DNA from 2 places in the Enterobacter cloacae complex sp. IR5418 genome. Region 1 is predicted to be linked to the other one. Evidence: predicted binding sites of a transcription regulator. Region 1 holds the regulator's gene; the other holds the start of a gene.
The links. The regulator CRP, encoded in region 1, controls carbon source genes, mostly activating them, when cyclic AMP is high. The targets are predictions, from matches to a motif close to ATGTGANNNNNNTCACAT.
Positions count from the first base shown of each region.

Region 1 (7,885 bases):
TACGTGAACAGTGGTTTTTATAACAACACCACGTTCCACCGCGTGATCCCGGGCTTTATGATTCAGGGTGGCGGTTTTAACGAGCAGATGCAGCAGAAACAGCCTAACCCGCCCATCAAAAACGAAGCGGATAACGGCCTGCTGAACAAGCGCGGCACCATCTCCATGGCGCGTACGGCGGATAAAGACAGCGCCACCAGCCAGTTCTTCCTCAACGTGGCTGATAACGCCTTCCTGGACCACGGCCAGCGCGACTTTGGCTACGCGGTGTTCGGCAAAGTGGTGAAAGGTATGGACGTGGCGGATAAGATCTCTCAGGTTCAGACGCACGACGTCGGTCCATACCAGAATGTGCCATCTAAGCCAGTGGTCATTCTCTCTGCGAAAGTGCTGCCGTAATCGTTCCCTCACACGGGCATATCTTGCCCGTGTCTTTCCGCCCTCCCGGCGAAAGCGCGTTTTGCTGCTTATACTTGTGGCAAACGGACTATTCAGGGAGGCGTTAAGTGAAAAAACTCACCGACAAGCAAAAATCCCGTCTCTGGGAACAACAACGTAACGTCAATTTTCAGGCCAGTTTCCTCCTTGAAAAAGGCAAGGGCCCCGCTAAACCCGACATCGAGACGCTAGAACTGGGGCCTTCGGCACCGGGTTTACCCCATCTGTGCCTTATTCACCGCCATTTATTCCGCAACGAAATGAAAGGGGCTGGCGAGCTGCGTACCGCCGATATTTCCAAGGGTGATATTCCTTTTTGCCATTTCGAGTACATCGAGAAGGTGGGAAATGAGCTGATGGCGGCGCTGGAAAGTGATAAATATCTGGTTGGCCTTGAGAAAGAGGAATTCACAGACAGAATCAGTCATTACTACTGTGAAATCAACATGCTACATCCGTTCATGAGCGGTAATGGCGTGGCCCAACGGATCTTCTTTGAACAACTGGCAATCCATGCGGGGTACGTGCTGAACTGGCAGGGTATCGATCCGGACGACTGGGCATCCGCCAACCAGAGCGGGGCGATGGGGGATTTGACCGCTCTGAACGCCATCTTTGCCAAAGTGGTGAGCGAAGCGCGGGAATCTGCGTAAAATAGGGCGGCCATTTTTTCAGGAGCCGCCATGATTCTGCTGATTGATAACTACGATTCCTTTACCTGGAACCTTTACCAGTATTTTTGTGAGCTGGGGGCAGAGGTGGTTGTCCGCCGTAACGATGAAATCGCGCTGGCTGACATTGACGCGCTGGCACCCCAGAAGATCGTGATTTCGCCGGGGCCGTGTACCCCGTCGGAGTCCGGTATCTCGCTGGAGGCGATCCGCCACTACGCGGGCAGGGTGCCGATTCTGGGCGTCTGCCTGGGCCATCAGGCCATTGCGCAGGTCTTTGGCGCGACCATTGTCCGTGCCGCGAAAGTCATGCACGGCAAAACCTCACCGGTCACGCACACCGGTACGGGCGTGTTCTCGGGGCTGAACAACCCGTTAACCGTGACGCGCTACCATTCGCTGGTGATTGATCCGCCGACCCTGCCGTCATGCTTTGAGGTTACCGCCTGGAGCGAGACGCAGGAGATCATGGGCATTCGTCACCGGGAGTACGATCTGGAAGGCGTGCAGTTCCACCCGGAAAGCATTCTCAGCGAACAGGGGCACGCGCTGCTGGCCAATTTCCTTAATCGCTGAATATCTGTTGCTTTGCTGTGATTTTTTATGCATATTTTGTGATTATATTTTCACAATAACTGTGACATAAAAATGGATGGTCATGACATGGCAACTGAACAACCAGCAATTACCCGCGCGACATTCGATGAAGTGATCCTGCCGATTTATGCACCGGCTGAGTTTATCCCGGTGAAGGGGAGAGGCAGCCGCGTCTGGGATCAGCAGGGCAACGAGTATGTTGATTTCGCGGGCGGTATTGCGGTGACGGCGCTGGGCCATTGCCATCCTGCGCTGGTGGACGCGCTGAAAACGCAGGGCGAAACCCTGTGGCACACCAGCAACGTGTTCACCAACGAACCGGCGCTGCGTCTGGGGCGTAAGATCATTGATGCCACCTTCGCCGAACGCGTGCTGTTTATGAACTCCGGCACCGAAGCCAACGAAACCGCCTTTAAGCTGGCGCGTTACTACGCAACCACGCGTCATAGCCCGTACAAAACCAAAATCATCGCTTTCCATAACGCCTTCCACGGTCGCTCCTTCTTTACCGTTTCCGTTGGCGGCCAGCCGAAGTATTCCGACGGCTTTGGTCCGAAACCTGCGGATATCATCCACGTGCCGTTTAACGATCTGCATGCCGTGAAAGCGGTAATGGACGACCACACCTGCGCGGTAGTGGTGGAGCCGATTCAGGGCGAAGGCGGCGTCACGGCGGCCACCCCAGAATTTCTGCAAGGGCTGCGCGAACTGTGCGACGAGCACCAGGCGCTGCTGGTGTTTGATGAAGTGCAGTGTGGGATGGGGCGTACCGGGGATCTGTTCGCTTATATGCACTACGGCGTCACGCCGGATATTCTGACCAGCGCGAAAGCGCTCGGCGGCGGTTTCCCGGTCAGCGCGGTACTCACCACCCAGGATATCGCTTCCGCATTCCACGTTGGCTCACACGGCTCCACCTACGGCGGTAATCCGCTGGCGTGCGCCGTGGCGGGTGCGGCGTTCGACATCATTAATACGCCGGATGTTCTGAATGGCGTGAATGCGAAACGCGACCTGTTTGTGAAACATCTCCAGCATATTGACGAGCAGTTTGATGTCTTCAGTGAGATCCGCGGGATGGGGCTGCTGATCGGCGCTGAACTGAAGCCGCAGTACAAAGGCCGCGCACGTGATTTTCTGCACGCTGCCGCACATGAAGGGGTGATGGTGTTGAATGCCGGGCCGGACGTGATGCGTTTTGCACCGTCGCTGGTGGTGGAAGACAAAGACATCGAAGACGGGTTAGCCCGTTTTGCCGCGGCGGTCGCGAAGATCGTCAGCGGCTAATACGCGGTGCGTTTTAACCGGCGCGTTAACCAAATCCCATGATGCGGGCGCTGACGCCATGCCACCGATGAAATGGTGTGCATGGTGTTCAGATGCCCCAGCACGCGCTGTAAATGCTGCTCCAGGGTGCTCATCGGCCCGTGGGTCAGCGTCTCCGGCGCTTCCAGAATGTTCGAATCCCCCGACTCGCCCGGCGCGTCATACTCCAGACGCTGCTGACAGCGCTGCAACGCAATTTCACACGACTGCAAATAGCGCTGCGCCAGATCCGGCGTCAGCATCGTGTGCTCGCGCGCCAGCGTGGTCATGGCGTTAATATGCTCGACGATGAACTGGCTGTGCGTGACCCACAGTTTCATATCCGCCAGGTAGTGCGCGTTAAAGCCCGGCTCCTGCATGGCCTGGTTAAGGGAGTTGAACAGGGCGTTATGCGCCTGGTTGACCTTCATGCGCTCGTAAGCCAGCGGAGAAGGCTGCGGGTCATCGCTCAGGATAAGACGTATGGCCTGCTGGTCGGCTTCCAGCGCATCGTGGGCGTTCTGCCTCAGCAACCCGCTTTGCCACTGCGGCCACAGCCAGACCATGCCGCCAAAGGCGATCAGGCAGCCAATCAGCGTATCGACCAGCCGGGCAATAATAAATTGTTCCCCGTTAAGCGTGAGCAGTTGTAGGGTATATACCGCCGTCACCGTAAAGCCCACCATCGCCCAGCCGTAGTTTTTGCGGATGATCAGGTAACTCACCAGCGTGATCGCCAGCATACCGGCCAGGGTATAGCCCTCCGGCACATGGAAGTGCAGCGTCACGCCCGCGATAATCAGCCCCGCCATCGTCCCGCCCGCCCGATGCAGAATGCGTACCCGCGTGGCGCCATAGCCGTTCTGGGTAACAAACAGCACGGTCATTAAGATCCAGTAGGGTTTCGGCAGGTGCAGGGCCACTCCCATCAGGCTGGCGATGCTCAGCATCACACTGATGCGCGCGGCGTTGCGCAGGGCGGAAGACTTCAGTGAAAGATAGCTTTTGAGGGCGGGCAGCAGCGGCAGCCGTTTTTGCTTATCGGCCATCAGGTCCCGGGCATAAAGCGGGCGCTGGGTGCGCAACACCCGGGCGATGCGGCTGAAATGCCAGGCGGCAAACTGCCCGACCGGGTTATCCGCGTGCTGACGCGCAATCTTTTCCAGCGCGCCGAGCTGTTTGTCCATGTTAAAGCGCGTCGGGTAGCGGTGATAGAGGATATCGTCAGCCAGCACCCGCAGGCGCGCCGCGACGGTCTGCGCGTTCCAGCGGATCACCGCTTCCGCATGGCTGCGCTCCACCAGCTTTTGCACCTCTTCCGGATTATGAAGGCTGACGGAGATATGCTCCTGCAAATCCAGCCCGACTTGGAAGGTACGCAGCAGCCGCTTGTATTCATGATTTTTGTTGGCGGCAAGCATGTGCAACTGCTGATAGCACTGGCTGATGAGATCCACCACTTTTTGCTGACGCGCCAGCAGCGGCGGCAGGGATTTTTCCGGGTCGGTATGTTGAGTGAGCAGGGTGTATTTTGCTTCGCAGTATTCAGCAAGCTGCACGTAGAGCAGGCTCAGGGATTCGCGCAGCGGCTGTTCCCGCCACAGCCAGAACCAGAACCAGTTAAACAGGCCGTACCATAATGTCCCCAGGGCGTAGATCAGTAGCGGCTCCCACACCGGCATATTGCCCGCAAGGCTTAAGGTGAAGATGGCGGCAATCAGCGACGCGGGAAGCAGGCGGGCGTGCAGCGAGCTGATTTCCGCGGTGACGCCGAGCGTCATCGCCAGCACGGTCAGGATCAGCGGCAGCGGGATATCACGAGCCAGCAAAAGCTGTACGGCAAGGCTACAGCCCGCAAACAGGCAGCCGCCGATAATCAGACGTTTAAAAAAGCGTTTATGCGGCGTATCCAGACCGGCAATGTTGCAGCAGGCGGGGACGAGGGAAAACAGCAGGCCTTGCTGAAGATGTCCGAGGATCAGGCCCACGGCCACGGGAAGACACAACACCAGCGTTTGTCGCAGTGCGTAGTTAACTTCCGGGTGATAGATCAGCCTGCGCCACATGGGGAGTAGAGACAAAAACGGCGTGCCACCCTGCGGCGGCACGCCGTTTGACCACAATTAACGGGTTCCGTAAACCACGATAGTTTTACCGTGGGCAGAGATCAGGTTCTGATCTTCCAGCATCTTCAGGATACGGCCCACTGTTTCACGGGAGCAGCCGACGATCTGACCGATTTCCTGGCGGGTAATTTTAATTTGCATGCCGTCAGGGTGGGTCATGGCGTCTGGCTGTTTCGCCAGGTTCAACAGCGTCTGCGCAATACGACCGGTCACGTCCAGGAAGGCGAGGTTACCCACCTTCTCAGAGGTCACTTGCAGACGGCGTGCCATCTGGGAAGAAAGACGCATCAGGATGTCAGGGTTGACCTGAATCAGCTGACGGAATTTCTTGTAAGAAATTTCAGCCACTTCACATGCTGTTTTTGCACGAACCCAGGCGCTACGTTCCTGGCCTTCTTCAAACAGGCCCAGTTCACCGATAAAATCGCCCTGGTTCAGATAAGAAAGGATCATCTCTTTCCCTTCTTCATCTTTGATCAGCACGGCCACCGAGCCTTTAACGATGTAATACAACGTTTCCGCCTTTTCACCCTGGTGAATCAGCGTGCTCTTTGATGGGTACTTATGAATGTGGCAATGAGACAAGAACCATTCGAGAGTCGGGTCTGTTTGCGGTTTGCCAAGCACCATGCGCTGTTATCCTCTGTTATAAGCTGTCACCAGAGTCATAAGATGCATCCGGACTCTGGGGTTGCAATCGAATTCTTACCCATACCTGGGAAGTCGGCTGTCGTAACGTTTCGCAGCCAGTAAAGTTTGATGTCCTCTGCATACATGTGTAACGTCAATGTATTACTGTAGCATCCAGAGTGTTTTAGCATAGCTTTCGCCGCGTGTCTCCTGGTGTCTCGCTTCAGCATGACGCAGGTCGCCTTCCGTTGCGAGAAATGTAACGTACACGTAATCTGTCATAAAAAATGCAACGTTGGAGTGAGTGAATATGCAAGCGCGTGTGAAATGGGTTGAAGGGTTAACGTTCCTGGGCGAGTCTGCTTCCGGGCACCAGGTTTTGATGGATGGCAACTCCGGTGATAAAGCGCCAAGCCCAATGGAAATGGTGCTGATGGCGGCAGGGGGATGCAGTGCGATCGACGTGGTGTCGATCCTGCAAAAAGGCCGTCATGACGTGACCGGTTGTGAAGTGAAGCTGACGTCGGAACGTCGCGAAGAGGCGCCACGCCTGTTTACCCATATCAATCTGCACTTTATCGTCACCGGCAAAGCGCTGAAGGACGCGGCGGTGTCACGCGCGGTAGATCTCTCTGCGGAGAAGTACTGCTCTGTGGCGTTGATGCTGGAAAAAGCGGTAAACATCACCCATTCGTATGAAGTGATCGAGGCGTAATCTTTTGGCGGGTGGCGCTTCGCTGACCCGCCCTACAACTGCACGCCCGTAGGCCCGGTAAGCGCAGCGCCATCCGGCAACAGGCGTCACGCGATCTGCTTTCCTTCCATCAGCCGCTGCACCAGCGGTGTCATAATCAGCTCCATCGCCAGCCCCATTTTTCCGCCCGGCACCACTAACGTATTCATGTGCGAAATAAACGAACCCTGTAGCATCGCCAGCAGCCAGGGGTAATCAATGCCTTCCAGGTTGCGGAAGTGGATCACCACAAAGCTCTCGTCCAGCGACGGGATGCTTTTTGCGGCGAACGGGTTGGAGGTGTCCACGGTGGGGACGCGCTGGAAGTTAATGTGGGTGCGGGAGAACTGTGGCGTCAGGAAGTTGATGTAGTCTTCCATGGAGCGCACAACCGAGTCCATGACCGCCTCGCGCGAATGGCCGCGCTCGCTCATGTCACGCGTCAGCTTCTGGATCCACTCAAGGTTAACGATCGGCACCACCCCCACCAGCAAATCCACATGGCGCGCCACGTCGTGCTGAGGCGTCACCACGCCGCCGTGCAATCCTTCGTAAAACAGCACGTCAGTCGGTTCCGGCAGCGGTTGCCAGGGCGTGAATGTGCCGGGAACCTGGTTCCAGGGCACGGCTTCATCGTAGGTGTGCAGATACTTGCGGGACTGCCCGGTGCCGCTCTGCCCGTATTCGCGGAAGGTTTGCTCCAGCAGGCCGAAGTCATTCGCCTCCGGGCCGAAGTAGCTGATGTGTTTACCCAGATCGCGCGCCTTGCGGATGGCCATATCCATCTCCGGGCGCGTGTAGCGGTGAAAGCTGTCGCCCTCTACCTCTGCCGCCCGTAAGTTAAGCTGGGCGAAGATCTTGCGGAAGGCGAGGCTGGTGGTAGTGGTACCCGCCCCACTCGAACCCGTAACGGCAATAACCGGATGTCTGGCAGACATAGCAACTCCCTGACTGGAAAAGTGTAAAGATCAGCCATGAAACGCGTTGCGGGGCATGATATTGACCGTCTCATGCAGTTCGGACCATACCAGCACCACGTCGCCGCTTTTAAGCTGGCGCTTAACATCGTTGACCTTTTGTTCAAGCGAACGTTCATGTTCACCATAATCGGTGCCTTCGCGCAAGACAAAGCTTTCAATCAGATTATCGAGCGTTTCGGGAGAGAGATCCTGCCAGGGAATAATCATTTTTTACCGTCCAGATAAGCCGTTAACCAGTCGGGAATACGCGTCTCAAGCCACATTTTTGGCCGACGCAGCGTGCCGCCAACAAAGCCGACGTGTCCGCCGAACTGGGTGAGCTGATACTCCACGTTGGCCGGCAGATGTTCGGGCGCGGGGATCGAGTGATGATCCATAAACGGGTCATCTTTGGCGTGGATAATC
Region 1 is NZ_JBMKHS010000006.1:163,981-171,865, forward strand. It holds gene ppiA (peptidylprolyl isomerase A) at 1-399, shown strand, start outside; gene ACOTX7_RS07450 (putative adenosine monophosphate-protein transferase Fic) at 507-1,091, shown strand; gene pabA (aminodeoxychorismate synthase component 2) at 1,122-1,685, shown strand; gene argD (bifunctional acetylornithine/succinyldiaminopimelate transaminase) at 1,773-2,993, shown strand; gene ACOTX7_RS07465 (YccS/YhfK family putative transporter) at 2,990-5,077, opposite strand; gene crp (cAMP-activated global transcriptional regulator CRP) at 5,135-5,767, opposite strand; gene ACOTX7_RS07475 (OsmC family protein) at 6,078-6,482, shown strand; gene ACOTX7_RS07480 (phosphoribulokinase) at 6,569-7,438, opposite strand; gene ACOTX7_RS07485 (YheU family protein) at 7,469-7,687, opposite strand; gene ACOTX7_RS07490 (hydrolase) at 7,684-7,885, opposite strand, start outside.

Region 2 (7,885 bases), on a different contig from region 1:
CACCAGCAGGCGTCCACCGGGCTTCAGCACACGGTACATCGAGCGCAGCGCTTTATCTTTATCGGTCACGTTACGCAGACCGAAAGAGATGGTGATGCAGTCGAACGTATTGTCCGGGAACGGCAGCGCTTCGGCGTTCGCCTGAACATATTCAACATTGCCTACCACGCCGATGTTACGCAGCTTTTCGCGCCCCATTTTCAGCATGGAGTCGTTGATATCCGCCAGCACCACACGACCGGTTTCGCCCACCAGACGGGAGAATTTTGCGGTCAGATCGCCTGTTCCCCCGGCTAAATCCAGCACCGTTTGTCCACGGCGCACGCCGCTGCAATCAATGGTGAAGCGCTTCCACAAGCGATGAATGCCGAATGACATCAAATCATTCATCACATCGTACTTCGCCGCCACGGAATGAAATACGTGGGCCACCATGTCAGCTTTCTGCGCTTTGGCGACAGTTTGAAAGCCAAAGTGCGTTGTGTCTTGTGAATCGTCAACCATCTCAGAGCCTGCTAATCAGTCAAATGTTCGTGAAGTGTAACAGATTGGGCGCATTTGCCCTACGTTTCAACTACCGTGAAAGAAACGCGCTGGCTGGGATTCAGGGGATAAACTCGCCGCTAAATCGTTGTCTTCATTGCGGGTCTTTTGTTCAGCGTCGCCTTCGCGAAGACGAAACTCTTCATCCTGAGCGGTAGCCTGCTCCACCAGTTCCGGATTAATCTCGCGTTTCACTTCCACCCCAAGGCTGCGAAACGCCTCCGCCTGCGCCAGCAAATTGCCGCGCCCGGAGGAGAGTTTTTTCATCGCCTGGCGGTAGTTATCCTGCGCGCGATCCAGGCTTTGCCCCACCGAGGACATATCGTCCACAAACAGCCGCATTTTGTCGTACAGCTTGCTGGCGCGATCGGCAATCTGCTGCGCGTTACGGCTTTGGTGCTCATAGCGCCACAGGTTGGCAATGGTACGTAACGCCACCAGCAGCGTGGTGGGGCTGACCAGCATAATGTTATTTTTCAGCGCTTCGGTGATCAGTTCAGGCTGTCTGTCGAGCGCCAGCAGGAAGGCTGGCTCGACCGGAATGAACATCAGCACATAATCCAGCGATCGCAGCCCCGGCAGTTGCTGATAATCTTTCCTGCCCAGCAGACGGATATGGTTACGCACGGAGGCGATGTGCTCCTGCAACGCGGATTCGCGGGTGTAGTCATCCTCCGCGTTGAAGTAGCGCTCATAGGCCACCAGCGTCATTTTGGCGTCGATGACCACATCTTTGCCCTGCGGCAGACGAACAATGACATCCGGCTGCATCCGCGAGCGCGCATCGTTCTCAATGCTGACCTGCGTTTCGTACTCGTATCCTTCGCGCAGGCCAGAGGCCTCCAGCACGCGCGTCATGACCACTTCGCCCCAGTTTCCCTGCGCTTTGTTATCACCTTTGAGCGCGCGCGTCAGGTTAACCGCCTCCTGCGCCATCTGGGCATTCAGCTGCTGGAGGTTACGAATTTCATGCGCCAGCGTGTGGCGTTCCCGGGCTTCCTGACCAAAGCTGTCCTGCACCTGACGGCGAAAGCCGTCCAGCTGTTCTCGCAGCGGCGTGAGCAGGCTGTTCAGGCTCTGGCGATTCTGTTCGTCAACGCGGCGGTTGCTGTGCTCAAAAATGCGGTTGGCGAGGTTCTCAAACTGCTCGCTAAGGCGCTGCTCGCTGTTGATCATCTGGCGGATTTTGTCTTCCGCATGCAGTTGGGTGGATTCAAGGCGGGTGGTCACTTCGCGGAGATCGGCCTCCAGCGAGGTATTGATATCACGCAGGTTGCGCAGCTCGTTATTAAGCAGTTCGCACTCGTCGCGCCAGTGGTCGCTCAGCGCAAGCTGCTGTTTCGTCGCGCTGAGTTCGGCGACGATCTCTTCGCGCTCTGCCAGCTGTTCGGCTTTCTGCTGGGCGTGCTGGTAACTGGCAATGAGCCAGCCCATTCCCACGCTCACCAGCGCAATTACCATATAAATCAGGACTGAGATATCCACAATGCCCCCTGCATCCACGTCTGACCCGCACAAAATAGAATTGTGCTGTATAAACGTCCAGTTTGAAAGGGTTTTCCTGCGAGGCGCTACGCAAAAAATAAAGGCCGAACGTGTCGGCCTTTTATCTCAGAGAGGAGGACTAGATCAGACGACGAGCCGCTTCCACCACGATTTTCACCGCATGGCTTTCGGTCTGCTTCATGGTTTCGGCGTTCGGGATCTCCTGCTGGGTACGGTTGACGATAACGCCCGCCACCATACCGGCACGCAGACCCTGGCTTGCGCACATGGTCAGCAGCGTTGCAGATTCCATCTCGTAGTTCATCACGCCCATGGACTGCCACTCTTCCATAGAGCCTTTGAAGCGGCTCACCACGCGACCAGAGAAGGTGTCGTAACGCTCCTGGCCCGGGTAGAAGGTGTCGGAAGAGGCGGTTACGCCCACGTGAGTGGTTGCGCCTACGGATTTCGCCGCTTCAACCAGCGCGGTGGTGCATGCAAAATCAGCCACTGCCGGGAATTCCATCGGTGCAAAGTGCAGGCTTGCCCCGTCCAGACGCACGGATGCGGTGGTAACCAGCACGTCGCCGACGTTGATGTGCGGCTGAATGGCGCCGGTGGTGCCGATACGCAGGAAAGTACGAATGCCCAGCTGCGCCAGCTCTTCAACGGCAATAGAGGTAGACGGACCACCGATACCGGTAGAGCACACAATCACCGCTTTGCCATCCAGCTCTGCGCGCCAGGTGGTGAATTCACGATGGGCAGCCAGCTTGACCGGCTTATCCATCAGCGCGGCGATCTTTTCCACACGCTCCGGATCGCCAGGGACGATAGCGAGCGTAGCCCCTTGTAAATCGTTTTTAGTGAGGCCGAGATGAAAAACATCAGACTTAGACATAGGTGACTCCTCTGTGGGTCGGTTTGTCAGAAGAAGTAAAACGGTACTTTACAGAAGCGGTAAGCATAATTTCGTGACACACCTCACCATGAATGAAAATGATTGCATTAAATTTCCATCAAAAAGTGATTCACATCACATTAACAAGTTATATCGACAGGTGCTGCACAAAAGATAGACCGTTTAAGGCACTGTGGGTTGTTAACCTGGTGTCTATATTTACCTTTGCGCTAACTCATTGGTACGGAGAATGCCATGACTGAAAAAACCGGATTTGCACCTGCTGCGGCTCCGCATGCTTCAACCATCGTCTCAACCTCAGAAGAGGCCATTACCGCAGGCGAGACCTCCATTCCCTCGCAGGGGGAAAATATGCCTGCTTATCACGCGCGGCCAAAGTCGGCAGACGGCCCGCTGCCCATCGTGATTGTGGTTCAGGAGATTTTCGGCGTTCACGAACATATTCGCGATATCTGCCGCCGTCTGGCGCTGGAAGGGTATCTGGCCGTTGCGCCAGAACTCTATTTTCGTCAGGGCGATCCCAATGACTACAGCGATATCCCAACGCTGTTCAGTAACCTGGTGAGCAAAGTCCCGGATGCGCAGGTGCTGGCCGATCTCGACCACGTTGCCAGCTGGGCGGCGCGCAACGGCGGTGACCCGCATCGCTTAATGGTGACCGGCTTCTGCTGGGGCGGACGCATCAGCTGGCTGTACGCCGCGCATAACCCGCAGCTCAAAGCGGCCGTGGCCTGGTACGGCAAACTGGTGGGCGAAAAGACCCTGAACTCGCCGAAACATCCGGTTGATATCGCAACGGATTTAAATGCCCCGGTGTTAGGGCTTTATGGCGGCCAGGATACCGGCATTCCGCTTGATACCGTCGAGACCATGCGCCACGCGCTACGCGCGGCAAACGCGACGGCGGAGATCGTGGTGTACCCGGATGCCGGGCACGCGTTTAACGCCGATTATCGTCCGAGCTATCACGCGGAGTCGGCGAAAGATGGCTGGCAGAGGATGCTGGCGTGGTTTAGCCAGTACGGCGGGAAGAAATAATTGCTTTGCAGCCCCGGCAAGCGTCGGGGCTGCGTCTGGCCTTAATTCAGGCCGAGATGTTTCCACAGATCGTCCATCGGCAGCGTGGCCAGCGCGATACACTCGTCCGCCGCGCCATACCAGATATGCAGCGTGTCATTACGGACCAGCGCCCCGCAGGTAAAGACGACGTTACCGAAAAAGCCTTCACGCTCATAGGGCGCACTCGGCTCCAGCAGCGGCACAGAGGATTTGGCGATGAGGGTGAGCGGGTCTTCAGGATCCAGAAGCAGAGCGCCCAGGCAGTAACGCTGGCTGGCGTCCACGCCGTGATAAATTTCCAGCCAGCCGCGCGCGGTCTTGATCAGCGGCGCACCGCCGCCAGATTTAAGCGCATCCCATTCGTCTCCCGAGCGTCCCAACAGATGCCGATGGTTTCCCCAGTGCAGCATATCGGGTGACTCGCAGATCCATATTTCCGGGTGGCCGAAATGGCAGGGCGCAGGCCGGGTAAGCGCCCGGTAGGCTCCGCCAACCTTCTCCGGGAAGAAACAGACGTCGCGGTTATCAGGGCAGAAAATCAGCCCTTTCTTCTCGACGGAGACAAAATCTACGGTGGTCGCCAGAGCGGTGGAGATACCCAACGATGACACGGCGGAGTAATTGATGTACCAGACATCGTCAATCAGGGTAATGCGCGCATCTTCACAGCCAAACTCCTCATAGCGGCTGTCGGCAGTGATGAAAGGCTGTTCATCGATGGTGAAATTCACCCCGTCCCGGCTTCGTGCCAGGCGCAGGTGGGACATCGACGTTAGCCAGACCTGAGCCGGGTCGCTTTTCAGCACGATGGTACGCGGGTCGCTAAAATCATAGCGAGGGTCGTTGCGGTCAAACGTTTTTGTCGCTGGCTGCCAGCCACCAGGCTGCTGCACCAGAAGCGGAACGACGATCTTCTGTGGATCATCATTTATCACGCTCTCGGCAACCCGAAGCAGCAGGATAATCTCCCCATGATGCTCCGTTACCCCGGCGTTAAAGACGCACTCCACTTTCCGTCCTGGCAGAGAAGGCACCACGTCGCCTGGGGTGATCAGCGGATTATTACCGTGTCTCTTCATATACACTCCTTTTTATCAGAATTTGATTTTTGTCCAGCTGCGGCGCGTTTTGCCCGTACAGGACATCCGCTTCAATGGCCCACAAGGGGTTTTGTACCGGCTGGCCAAAATTCACGGCCACCCAGACCTGCTCCTGCGGCGTGGTTCGGGTGAACCAGACGCACTCCCTATGGCGTGTCAGTGGGCTGCACTCTCCATGCTGTAGCGCCCCGATGGTGGCACGAAGCGCAATGAAGGTCTGGTACTCACGCCATAACGATCCGGGCGTCGATAACTGATGTTCGGCATTGAGGAAGGGATAGTCCTGGCTGACGGGCATCCACGGCGTGCGGGTGGAAAAACCCGCAAACGGGCCGTCGCGCCAGAGGAACGGGCCGCGAGACCCATCCCGGGAATGTTCAATGGCCTGCGCCAGCGCGTCGGCAGCACTGCAACCCTGCCGCATGGCCGTGTCGTAGTAGGTTTTCCCCTGAATATCAAAAATCTCTTCCACCGTCTGCGGCACGTAGTCAGGCATCCCCAACTCCTCGCCCTGAAAAATAAACGGCACGCCGCGCACGGTCAGCTGTAGCGCCAGGACAGCCAACGCCCGGGCGGTGTCGTGCGGGCCTTCGCCGAAGCGGCTAATCATGCGCGGCATATCGTGGCTGGAAAAGAACAGCGTCGGCAGACCAGACTGCATCGCCAGCGTGGCGTTAATCTCGTCGCACAGGCGTGCCGCATCGAAGGTTTTCTGACTGCCAATATTGAAGTTAAAGACCACGTCCATCAGCGACGGAGCCTGGTAACGCGCCAGGATCTCCCTCTCCTCGCTACCAATTTCGCCAATCAGGAAAACATCACGTTGCTGCCTGGCATGCTGGCACAGGCGTTGCAGCGTGCCGATAAGTCCCGGCTGATTCACGTCATGTTCATGCTGTTGCACGCCAGCTTTCGCCGGGTTATCAGGCCCGATGCCGCGAGTGCTGAGGAAGTTAATCACGTCGAAGCGGAAGCCATCGACGCCCAGCCCCTGCCAGAAATCAATCACCTGAAACATTTCCTGCTCTACCGCGGGGTTCGCCCAGTTTAGATCCACCTGCTCTGGCGCGAATTTATGGTAGTAGAACATGCCGGTGTCCGGCTCCTGGCTCCAGGCGCTGCCGGAAAAAAAGGACTCCCAGTTGTTAGGGTGGGCGCTGAAGATGAAATAGTCCCGATAGCGGCTTGCGGGATTATTCCAGGCATCCTGAAACCACGGATGCTGCGAAGAGACATGATTAAGCACCAGGTCGATAATGACGCGGATCCCCTTTTCATGGCAGCGATGAACGACATCGCGAAAATCGTCCAGCGTGCCGAACCGTGGATCGACGGCGCAGTAATCGCTGATGTCATACCCGTTATCCACCAGAGGAGAGGGATAAAACGGGGTGATCCAGATGGCACCGATCCCTAACGCGCCCAGGTAATCCACTTTTGAGAGCAGGCCGGGGAAATCACCCAGCCCGTCGCCATTGCCATCGCAAAACGAGGGCAGATAAATTTGGTAGCAGGTGCAGGCCTGCCACCAGGGTTGCTTCTTCACCGTACGTTCCTTATTTCAGTGATAACGACATGCCCTGAAGGAAATATTTCCGGAACAGGATAAACAACAGGATGACCGGTAGCATTTGCACCACGGCCCCCGCCATCACAGGCCCCAGATAAACGCCGTAGGATTTGCTGAAGGTAGCCAGCAGTACCGAAAACGGCATTTTGTCGGCATCGCGCATGACAATCAGCGGCCAGAGGAAGTTGTCCCACGAGCTTGAGAAGGTAAATAACGCCACGATCGCCAGAATGGACTTGTTCAGCGGCATCATGACGTGGCGCAGAATGGCCCACAGGCTGGCATGATCCAGACGCGCGGCGTACAGGTAATCGTTGGGCGTGCCCTTAAAGCTCTGGGATACCATAAAGATCCCCCAGGCGCTCATCGCATAAGGCAGGATCATGGCACTGTAGCGGTTGATCAGCCCTAGCTCACGCATCAGCACAAACTGCGGAATGATGAACATAAACACCGGGAAAACCATCTGCACAATCAACAGATTACGGAAAGCGTTTTTGCCTCTGAATTCCGTTTTTGCCAGCGCATAGCCCACCAGCATGGAGGTGACAGTCACGCTCGCGGTCACGGTGGCGGAGACGAAAAGCGAGTTAAACAGCGTGCGCAGAAAGGGTTTATCTGCACGGTTGCTGTTATCGAAAAGGAAGGTGTAATTTTCGAGCGTCAGCGTGCCCGAAAAGAGATCCGTGGTGTAAATCTGCGCCGTGGGCTTCAGGGATGACACCACCATCCAGACGAACGGATAGAGCCAGCTTAACGCCAGAATAAACATCAGCGCATGAATTAGCAGGCTCAGGGGCGTGAGTTTTTTCATTCATACAATCTCAATGTGCTTTTCGAATAACCGACGAAATAGCCAAATCATCAGAAAACTACAGGCAGCGACAATAATCGACATGGCAGCCGCCCAGGTGGGTTTCATATTTTGAAACGCGGCTTCGTACATCACCACCATGGGGCTGGTGGTACTGTTCAGTGGCCCGCCGCCGGTAATTAAATACGGCTCTGTAAAAATACTGAACGCCACCGTAATAGCCAGCACCATAACCATCACAATTTGCGGATTCATCATCGGCAGCGTTATTGCCCACCCTTTCTGAAAACGTCCGGTTTTATCGAGAATGGCCGCACTGTAAATATCTGCCGGGATAGCCTGCATACCGGAATAGAGAATTAACCCGTAATAGCCGACAAATTTCCAGGTCA
Region 2 is NZ_JBMKHS010000009.1:113,252-121,136, reverse strand. It holds gene ubiE (bifunctional demethylmenaquinone methyltransferase/2-methoxy-6-polyprenyl-1,4-benzoquinol methylase UbiE) at 1-504, opposite strand, end outside; gene rmuC (DNA recombination protein RmuC) at 571-2,028, opposite strand; gene udp (uridine phosphorylase) at 2,168-2,929, opposite strand; gene ACOTX7_RS09825 (dienelactone hydrolase family protein) at 3,185-3,988, shown strand; gene ACOTX7_RS09820 (glycoside hydrolase family 130 protein) at 4,030-5,088, opposite strand; gene ACOTX7_RS09815 (alpha-glucosidase) at 5,072-6,655, opposite strand; gene ACOTX7_RS09810 (carbohydrate ABC transporter permease) at 6,666-7,493, opposite strand; gene ACOTX7_RS09805 (carbohydrate ABC transporter permease) at 7,494-7,885, opposite strand, start outside.
Region 2: the regulator CRP is predicted to act here: its motif matches at 3,053-3,070, upstream of udp (uridine phosphorylase).